3 regions of the Paenibacillus kribbensis genome follow, and region 2 is predicted to be linked to each of the others. Evidence: riboswitches for the same ligand, from Rfam matches in the RefSeq annotation. Region 2 holds a riboswitch; each other region holds the start of a gene.
What was found. A riboswitch is a leader RNA that binds a small molecule or an ion and turns the genes downstream of it on or off. The one in region 2 is predicted to bind cyclic di-GMP.
Positions count from the first base shown of each region.

Region 1: another riboswitch for cyclic di-GMP. It lies ahead of B4V02_RS12460 (anti-repressor SinI family protein); the one in region 2 lies ahead of B4V02_RS22990 (transglutaminase-like domain-containing protein).
Region 3: another riboswitch for cyclic di-GMP. It lies ahead of B4V02_RS19225 (glycosyl hydrolase); the one in region 2 lies ahead of B4V02_RS22990 (transglutaminase-like domain-containing protein).

Region 1 covers NZ_CP020028.1:2,749,036-2,752,318, reverse strand. The annotation lists gene B4V02_RS12465 (hypothetical protein) at 1-1,010, opposite strand, end outside; cyclic di-GMP riboswitch class I at 1,450-1,535, shown strand; gene B4V02_RS12460 (anti-repressor SinI family protein) at 1,573-1,749, shown strand; partial or broken gene B4V02_RS26650 (IS3 family transposase) at 2,118-2,747, shown strand; gene B4V02_RS12445 (MerR family transcriptional regulator) at 2,789-3,283, opposite strand, start outside.
Region 2 covers NZ_CP020028.1:5,160,351-5,163,633, forward strand. The annotation lists gene B4V02_RS22980 (DUF445 domain-containing protein) at 1-65, opposite strand, end outside; gene B4V02_RS22985 (AraC family transcriptional regulator) at 597-1,472, shown strand; cyclic di-GMP riboswitch class I at 1,579-1,657, shown strand; cyclic di-GMP riboswitch class I at 1,697-1,777, shown strand; gene B4V02_RS22990 (transglutaminase-like domain-containing protein) at 1,790-2,605, shown strand; gene B4V02_RS22995 (LPXTG cell wall anchor domain-containing protein) at 2,971-3,283, shown strand, end outside.
Region 3 covers NZ_CP020028.1:4,306,679-4,309,961, forward strand. The annotation lists gene B4V02_RS19225 (glycosyl hydrolase) at 1-1,369, opposite strand, end outside; cyclic di-GMP riboswitch class I at 1,383-1,463, opposite strand; gene B4V02_RS19230 (sugar phosphate nucleotidyltransferase) at 1,619-2,995, opposite strand.

The DNA.
Region 1 (3,283 bases), 2.4 Mb from region 2:
ACCGTCGGGTTCTCCCCATCGGCAGGCGTTTCACCCTTTGCCGGTTGTTCGTCTCCCGGCGGAGGCGTTTTGCCGTCGTTCGGGTTCTCGGTCTCGTCCGGAGCTGCCGTTTCATCCTCTCCGGCTTGCTCTTCTTGTTTGGCTTGCTCTTTATGATGCTTCTTCAGCCGTTCGATTTTCGCCAGCCGCTGCGCTTCCGCCTTCGTCAACAGCTGCGCTCTCTGCGCCTCCAGACTGGAGATGTCGGCGGTCAGACCTGCTATGGCCGACTGCAGGGAGGCCTGCACGCTTTCAAAGTAAACGAGCAGCTCTCCTCCGACTGGGTCTCCATCGACAGCGATCCGGCCATCGAAAGGTTGGGCGAAGGCAAAGGCTGCATAGCTATCGGCCTCAATGCTGTTGGACGTCATCAATCCTAATTGATGGACGGAACGCAAGTAGTTCAGGATCTCTTGCAGCGTCCCGCTTAACGGATCAGAAAGCATTCCGTGCCGCTTCAAAAGGTCGGTGATGCGGTCCAGCAGCGTCGTTTGCGACAGATTGGCGCAATTCGGCTCCAGCTCGTTCAGCGAGGTTAGCAGTTCATGAATCAGCGCGGAGGAGGAGGCTAGTTCCTGAAGCAGTTCCTGCCAAATGGACTGATTCAAGGCCTTTTGCTGTTCCAACTGCTGAATCATGGCGTTCAATTCACCGATTCGCACCGACAGGTCGGCCGCGGCCTCCTCCAACCGGCTGCTGACCTCGAATCCGCTTGCGCCCATCAATCTTCCTTTTAAAGAAGCGGCCCGTTCGAGGTGTTCGGCCAACAGCGAAAGTTGGCTTTCGATTTGGCTGGGGAATACCCGGCAAGCCTTAATTTCCAAATTATCCTCGTGTCCGCTGGTGAATCCTCCGAAAGTGGTGCCGACTTGCTGGGAGGTCCACAATAGCAAGGTAGAAAGGATCAATCCGGATTGTAGCAATTTAACCATAGTTTGTTTCTTTCGTTTTTTGCGCAGTTTGCGGATCACGTCAGTTCGGGATCTTCGCAGAAAAGGTTCCTCCTTTCTAAGCAGGATTTCATCTGTTCGTTGATATGTTCGTTATTAAGAACGAATTCCACGACTTGAATATACACGAAATCCTAGAAGAAAGGGAAACCGGAAAATCATTGAAAAATTCTTAATAAAGAACGGGAATCTTGAGTTTCCTTGATATTTTGGCCGTTTACGTTTATTTACCATGATTTTCGTTCTTTTTTAAGAACAAAATCTTGTTTTGTGACTTGCATCATTTTTTTTACTGTAATTGACAAGGGATGTGATCCATAAACAAAATACGCTAACTTTTCCCACGAAATCCGCTTGTTTAGTCTACGCAGAGCGACATACTTTTCATATCGGGGACATTATAATAAGAACCAAGGAAGCTTTCTGGCTGAAAGCCCGTTATCCATTGGCAAACTATAGCACCAGCAAAGGGTAAACCTGCCCGGAAAGCAGGGGCACAAAGTCCCAGATCTAAGGTAGAGATACTAGGATGGCTGGTCTACCCGGGACAAGCCCAAATAATGATCTTAGGAGGGGATTGCTGTTGGAAAAGTCCGCCCAGGTTATTGTTCGTGATCGGTCCCCTGGGGAAATCGATCCTGAATGGGTGGTTCTGCTCGCTATGGCCAAGGAGGCGGGGATATCCATCGAGGAGGTTCGGCGCTTTTTGTCGGGGGAACGATCATCAAATTATGCAGAATGGCATTTACATAATAAATAGCTGGAAAAGGTAGCTGGAGAATCGTCTTGAGCGGAAGTGGGACGATTCTTTTTTTCGGCGATTTTTCCTCGGAGGCAAAAAGGGGCGTAAAACGCGGCGCCAGCGCGGTGCAAGGGGAAAAACGGCGATTTTTGTATGCCAAAGGCGATTTTATTTGATCTTTTAAAGGTTAGTTGATTCCATTTTTCGTCATACGACTCAGCGTCCTTCCAATTCACAACGAAAGAACGATCAGTTTTGAAGCCCTTCTACATATATGAAATGTTCCAAGTTATGTGGAAAAATATAACTGGCCATGGGCGTATGGACCATATTTATGTTCAGCCAAAGCATGGCTTGGGACTGGAAGCCCGTAAGCAGTGGAAGTCGTGTCCAGGCACCGAATTAGTCGGATTATGAAGGAGCAGGGGGTGGTCTCCACGTACACGGTGGCGCAGTATAAGCCGCATAAAACCGCTTGTAACGAGGCCGCCACGGCTAATGTCCTAAATCGTAATTTTGACCAAACCGAAGCCAAGCGATTCGTCGTCAGCGATCTGACTTACGTAAAAGTCCAAAATCGTTGGCATTACATCTGCGTGCTGGTTGATTTATTTAATCGAGAGATCATTGGCTATAGTGCGGGCCCGAAGAAGGACGCTGCTCTGATTTCCCGTGCTTTTGCCACGGTGCAGGGGGATTTGCGCTAGATTCGGTGGTTTCATACCGACCGGGGCAGCGAGTTTAAAAATCAAATGATAGATGGACTTCTAAAGATGTTTGAAATCGGCCGATCAGTGAGTATAAAAGGCTGTCGGTATGACAACGCCGTGGCTGAAGCCACCTATAAAATCATGAAAACGGAGTTCGTGAACCAAATGAGCTTCCAGAGCCTTCGTCATTGGGAACTGGAATTATACGATTACGTCAATTGGTTTAACCAACATCGCATTCATGGAACATTAGGATATATGACGCCTATTCAATATCGCCATGTAGCCCTTAAAAAAGTTGTTTGATTTACTGTTGACAATCCACATTTTATCTTACGGGTGTCTTCTCAGTCCAACTCACGTAGAACTTGAAGTTGGATCTTTGTAATTTGGTTTGCCATCCCGTCCACCATCACTTCATCTAGAATATACTCCTCGTATGCATATTCCCCGATTTTTAATCCACTTTTTTCAATAAATTGAATAATCCTATCATAAGCTGCTTCAACTTCATTTCCTTTTTGGTAACCGACAGCATACAACCCTTTTGGTTTCACATGATAATCTAAATTCTCAACATTATTTGGTATCTTGAAAAATAAATGTTGATAATTATAGAAGTCTTTTTCCAGTATTTGTTCTTTCGCCAACATACCGCTTACAGGGTGCCCCAGATTCAATTCATGTGATTGAACATAATGAATAAGATCTGAGATAACAGTAATGTATGGCCATTCAGATAAGCCTAATAAATTTGGAGTAATCATGATTCTCTCTTCTTCTAAATACTGAATAGAAACGGAAGAAAGGTCCGCTTCTATTGCTTGTTCAGCAAGTTTCAC
Region 2 (3,283 bases):
AAGCCCGCTCCCATCATAACAAGTGACCAGGCTGCTGCGGTTTTCGTTTTTTTTGTTTTTCCCATCCTGAGATCCTCCAAACTAACTTTCGAATATATATCATTACATCTATAGTACCCATCATATCATTGCCTGTACAAATTCCAAAAGCTTACTACACTCTGTTTTCGACAAATTGTGTGAAATTGAGAAAGAATTTACGCTATAACACAAATTAAGTTCACATAGCCACACCTATCCATACATGTTCGTGAACAAAATAACACTTAGAGCCAAATCTATTTTCCGGCAAAGTGAGCCCTACGAATCATTTTGTCGGAATATAGTCCCATTTTTCCTATAATCGAAAGGATATACGACTCAAAAAGTGGAATTGCAAGATTAATACATTTATCATAAACTTTTACCCTGTCCCGTTTATATCAATATCTCCTGGATATATCTGGTTAAATATTGTGTAGGCTCTAATCGTTTCATGAACATACTTTAATGTGATAAAATAACCTTTGTAAATGGGAACTTCGGTTTTAAAAGGATATTCGTGAAACAAACTACAATTAGCTTACTAAAATTGTTCTTTTGTAAAGGAATTGGATATGACAACAAAACAAGAAAAGGCCCAGGCTCTCTGGAGCGAAGATCCAGTTGCAATTGTATGTACACCCTCTGCTTTCGCAAAAAAATCCCTCTTTTATATACAGGAAATAGGCTATTTCAAAACAGATGCTTATACAATGGAACGGGAAGAGCTCACCTCATTTTTGCTCCTTTTTACCCTGTCCGGGAGAGGGGAATTGCAATATAGGGACAAGGAATATATATTGAGACCTTATGATCTACTTTTTATTAATTGCAAAGAATATGTACAGTACAAAACTTCCTGTCAGGAGACATGGGAGTTTATTAGCATTAATCTGCACGGCAATCTGATTGACAATTTCTACGAACAATTTGATAAGCACAATAAACCTGTAATCTCATTAAAGGATCCAAGTATGGTATTGGACAAGCTGCGTACGTTATTACATGTACAGTCTGAAAGAAGCATATCCTCTGAACTGCTCTCATCCAGGCTAATCGTTGAATTGTTAACGGTTATTTTACAGCACCCCTACACCAATCCCAACGGGAATTCAGATGGGATCGAAGAGGTACGCAAGGCAAAGCAATATCTGGATCAATCCTATTGTGAACGGATCACGCTGGATTCACTGGCAGACATGTTCAGACTGAACAAGTTTAATCTGGCTAAAAACTTTAAAAAACAGACTGGCTTTTCTCCTATTGAATATCTTATTAATGTTCGTGTCACGGCTGCTCAGGGCTGGCTTAAAACCAGTGATGTATCTATTGTTGACATCGCACAATATGTGGGCATTCCCAACACAAGTCACTTTATCAATCTGTTCAAAGAGCACATTGGAGAAACACCTCATTCCTACCGTAAAAAATGGAGAAATCGTATAAAATAGGCCTTTTGTATAATCTGCAAGCTTGCCTTGTCGATAAATAGGGAAATTTGAGATTTAAACTTGCCTAATAGAGTACCTAACTGATAGAATAAAAATATAAGCTATTCAGGATAAATGGCAAACTTGTCGAAAGACAAGGACGCAAAGCTACAGGGCCTTCTGTATGATGGCAGCCAGCTACCGGTTGAAGTGGCTTTTTGTCGTGCTTTTTTACCCGAAAACTTTATACGAAATGGCAAACCTGTCGAAAGGCAGGGACGCAAAGCTATAGGGCCTTCTACTATGATGGCAGCCTGGCCACCGAAAGGAAGTTTTTTATGGGGAAAATGATATTTTCCGTACTTCTCCTATTTTTTATGTTGTCCATAACACTCTTAAATTCGACAACTTACGCTGCTAATAGTGATAGTGTTGCATGGCTGGATCAAAACAATGTAAATCACGGTACGGTCAGTGTGCGTTACCCTGTTAAACCTAACGTTAAAACCAAGATTTTAGTTACCAAAGATGCGCAAAAATACTCTTATAATCTGACGCCCGGAAAATCCGAGGAAGTATTTCCTCTCCAAATGGGTAATGGGAACTATAGCATTAGTATTTTGGAACAGCTTAGTGGTAACCAATATAAAGTGATAGGACAAGATACTATCGAGTTAAAGCTAAACGATAGCAAAGCGGTATATCTCAATTCCGTGCAAAATATTGACTGGAGCGATACCAATCAGGCGATTCAAAAAGCCCGTGAATTAACCCAAGGCGCAACAACGGATCGCGAAAAGCTTCAAAAAATCTATGACTACGTAATTAGTCATATCAAGTATGACTCCAATCAGGCCTTCGCCTTAACGACTGACTATCTGCCGGAAATTGATCGTACGTTAAGCTCACAAAAGGATATTTGCTATGGTTATGCTTCACTGATGGCTGCTATGTTACGAAGTGTAGATGTACCAACCAAGCTGGTTATGGGCAAATCTTCCTACGTGGACACTTACCATGCCTGGAATGAGGTCTACATCGACAATCAGTGGGTGGTCGTAGACACTACAGTAGATGCAGCCCTGTATAAGGGTAAACAAAAATTCGAAATGATCAAAGATCCCTCCAAATACATTAAAACAAAGCAGTATTAATATCAATATTTTTATTAATATTATTTTAAAAAATAAAAGATGAAGAAATAAAACCACGTTTCTTGTAGAGCCTTGATCCTATGATCAAGGCTCTTTTTCTATCCTTGTTGAGAAATTGTTGAGATGTGGCATGTATTCTAGTCCAGAAAGACATTGAGTCTAACTTTATCCTAATTTCGGGACTAAAGGAGGAGATATTCATCCCCGAATGTGAATTTTCATAAATTATGATCAAGCTCAATGCGGCTAACTTAGCATCATATGAATGAATGATGAATATATAAATACAACCCTCTCGACCTCGAAGGTATAAACCATTAGCCGCTAAATAAAAATAATTTAAGAATAGGAGATTTGTTTACCGTATGAGAAAAAAATGGAATGCAGCAATTGTTGCGTTATTGCTTTTTTTGCAATGCTTATTCAGTACAACACAAGCGTATGCACAAAATCCCGACTCTGCTCTGCCAGTGCCCACAGGAACCGATCCGGTTGAGAGTGTGACTAACGATGTATATCCAGAGCCTTCAGAGCCGATTAACGTCCCTCCTGCTATCCCGGCTCCAGCTATCGAAGCAACTGCCGGCTCAACTTCTGTAGTAAGGACAACTCAGGAAAGTATTTTAACCAAGCTAACTCTCACAGATTCCACTGGAAATGTTATTGATGCGGTGTATA
Region 3 (3,283 bases), 850 kb from region 2:
TTGTAAATGTATAGGTCTCACTATATTGAGGCCTTATTTTACCGGTCCAGCGAACCGAGAACTGATCAGCATTCACCTTGGCATCAGCTGCAGCAGCACGCCAGTTGTAGTCCAGCTTGCTATCTGTACGGACCAAAGCAGCACTACCATCCAGATTCATGTTGTTAAAATACTCGCCCCGCAGCCCGTTCGCATAAACCTCATCCGAAACAGAAGGAGGCGCCGGAGCCGGGGGAACGATCACTACTGGCGGAGCCGGGAAAGGATCGCTTTGCCCCCCATCCGGTATGGTCGGTACATCTGTCCCGGGTTGTTGAATGGCTGCCAATCCATTTTCCACATCATCTCGCGTCAAGCTCCTCGAATCATTCATATAATCCTGAATTTGATCCGTTGTGTTATTCTCCGAGAGCATCTTGCCCCAAGTCATGGAATACACCCATTTGGGCTGAGCCTGTAATACCTCGGAGCTTGGCATCTCACCGTGTTCCCCGATGGCAATCGGCTTATTCCCTGCCAATCCGAGCAGTTCTTCATAATGACTTTGTTTAAAATCATTGTTGTAAATGTCTACAGCCAAGATGTCCACCTTGTCATCTCCCGGATATTTAGGGGTATACGGAAAGGTGTACGAATTAGGAGCATTCGGGCTCCATACCCACAACAAATTGTTCAATTGATGTGTGTTTACAAAACGGTCATACATGATATTCCATAGCTGATTGAAATTGTTTTTGTTTCCCCACCAGAACCAGTCACCGTTCATTTCGTGATAAGGTCTCCATAAAACCGGAACACCCGCATCACGAAGCTGCTTTAACGATACAGCGACCTTATCCAGATCGGCAATGAGGAGGTTGTATTGCGTAGTGCCTGGCGTCACGTATTTATTGAACTCCGTCTGACTTACTTTCGCCTGCACATTGGCCCAAGTCAGTGGTCTACCTGGCAGTGCTTCATGAAAAGTCATCGTCACAATGCCACCGGATCTGTTCCAGCGGATAGCACTATCGACGACATTTTTACGTTGCTCTGCTTCCGTATCGGCAGATTGGCCGGAGATGGCTCCCATCTCATAGCCGTGCACACCCACATACGACTGACTGATTTTTTGGATCTTGTTACTTAGTTCATCTGGACTTTCCAAATAATCATGCTGACCGGTGATTATTTTTTTCCCCGAGATGCTGAGTAAATAGCTGTATAGTTCACGGGCCTGAGTAGAAGCGTCCGAATCAACAGGCTGTAATGCAGCGGCATTCGCCACGGACAGAGATTCACCAAAACCGACGGGCAACAAAGAAAAAAGTATAACTACGGGGAGTGCATGGCGTATCAGTCGATACAGAGGAATAAAATCGAATCTCACTTTTGCTCTTCCTTTCGGTAGCCAGGCTGCCATCCCTACGGAAGGCCCTTTAGCTTTGCGTACCTACCTTTCGACAGGGCTGCGTTTATCGTTGGAAGGAGTTTGGATTCCTTCTTACCCTAAGTATCGACTTTTTTTTACCAAAATTTAATAGGTCAAGTGCAAGAATTTACAGATTTTCGTGCATTTTCGACAGTTCGGGCTATAAATATTCATCAATTCGTCTTTTTTTCATTTTTACGAAGAAATTTATGAAATAAATTGGTGACGAGAAATTTCATTCCAATTCATGCAAAAACGTACAATATCCTCCTCGACCAGCTCAGACCCCGTTTGCACCTCAATCAAATCCACATCGGTCACGGCCAAAATGCTATGCTTCGTTCCTTCAGGAATACGCACGACATCACCAGCCTTCACTTTGTGCAGCTTTTCATTCAAAATAATTTCCGCTTCACCACTGATAATGGTCCAGATTTCACTGCGTTTGAAATGCAACTGGTAGCTGATATTTTTACCTTTGCGCACGCGGATTCGTTTGGTCAGCACCTCGTTGCCTTCATCGTACTTTACATAATCCACAACTCGATACTGCCCCCAACGACGCTCCTCGTACATCGGACGCTGATCATGAGCCTTAAGCACTTCCTTAATGCGTGGACTTTCCGCCTTATTGGTCACAAGAATACCGTCCGGGCTGGCGGCAACAATGAGATCATTTGTCCCGATAATCGCCACAGGAATGTCGAGCTCGTTAATGAGACTTGTGTTGACGCAATCCTCCGTTACTACCCCTCTGCCCACTTGCTGATGGGACATTTCCTCTGTGAGCGTATTCCAGGTGCCCAAGTCCTTCCAGAATCCATCATACGGAAGAACCACAATGTCCTTCTCCTTCTCGACTACTTCATAGTCAAAACTGATTTTTTCCAGAGATGCGTATTGCTTTTGCATTTCTTCATAGTTCAGCGGCAAACCCTTGGCTGCCAAGATATCAAGCAAATAGCTTAATTTGAATGCAAAAACCCCGCAGTTCCATAGAGCATTGCGTTCAATTAGACGCTCCGCCTGCTCACGGTCGGGTTTCTCTTGAAAGTGGCTCACTTCACGGTAGCCTGTGCTCCCTTGGGTGGCATCATTTTTTGGAATAATATAACCATATTTCTCAGATGGATAGGAAGGAACGACTCCAATTAATGCAAGCTTGCCTTCACTCTCCTGAAGTGTGTGCTCCAACTGGGCAACTGTAGCAAAGAAAGCATCCTCTACATAAGGATCTACAGGCAATATAGCAACAACTTCATTAGGCGAAACACCAGCAATGGAATATAGATAAGTTGCTGTCAGCGCAATGGCAGGGAAGGTATCTCTACGTTCCGGCTCAACAATGATACGTATATCCTGTCCGACCTGGCTCTGGATCATTTCGACCTGTGCTCTCCCTGTCGCAATGAACGAGGACTCAGATAATTGGTTGTCCCCCAACTGTCTCCATACCCGCTGCACCATAGATTCCGAAATCCCCTCCGGGCTCTCCAGTACCTTTAAAAATTGTTTGGAACGGGAATCATTAGACAAAGGCCATAATCTTTTACCGGAACCACCAGACAAAAGTACGAGCTTCATAACTCTCCACTTCCTCTCTATAATGTGTGGGTGATCGGATGGGCAAGGTTGAGTAGCCCGCTACGGGCTGCATTTGATCTTACGATCGCTGTTGGACCGGGATTCATTCGATTGTATAAAACCGTATAAAGGTTTGAATCCCGTTCCAAGCTTATGCTTCCGATGCGAACTTTCCTTTGGAAAGCTTTCAGGCGAACGCTTCGCTTCTCCAGATTCAAATCCATCCCTGCGCTACTCAAAAATGCATCATGCCGATCATACCGTTTATTGCAAAAAGGCACGACCGGA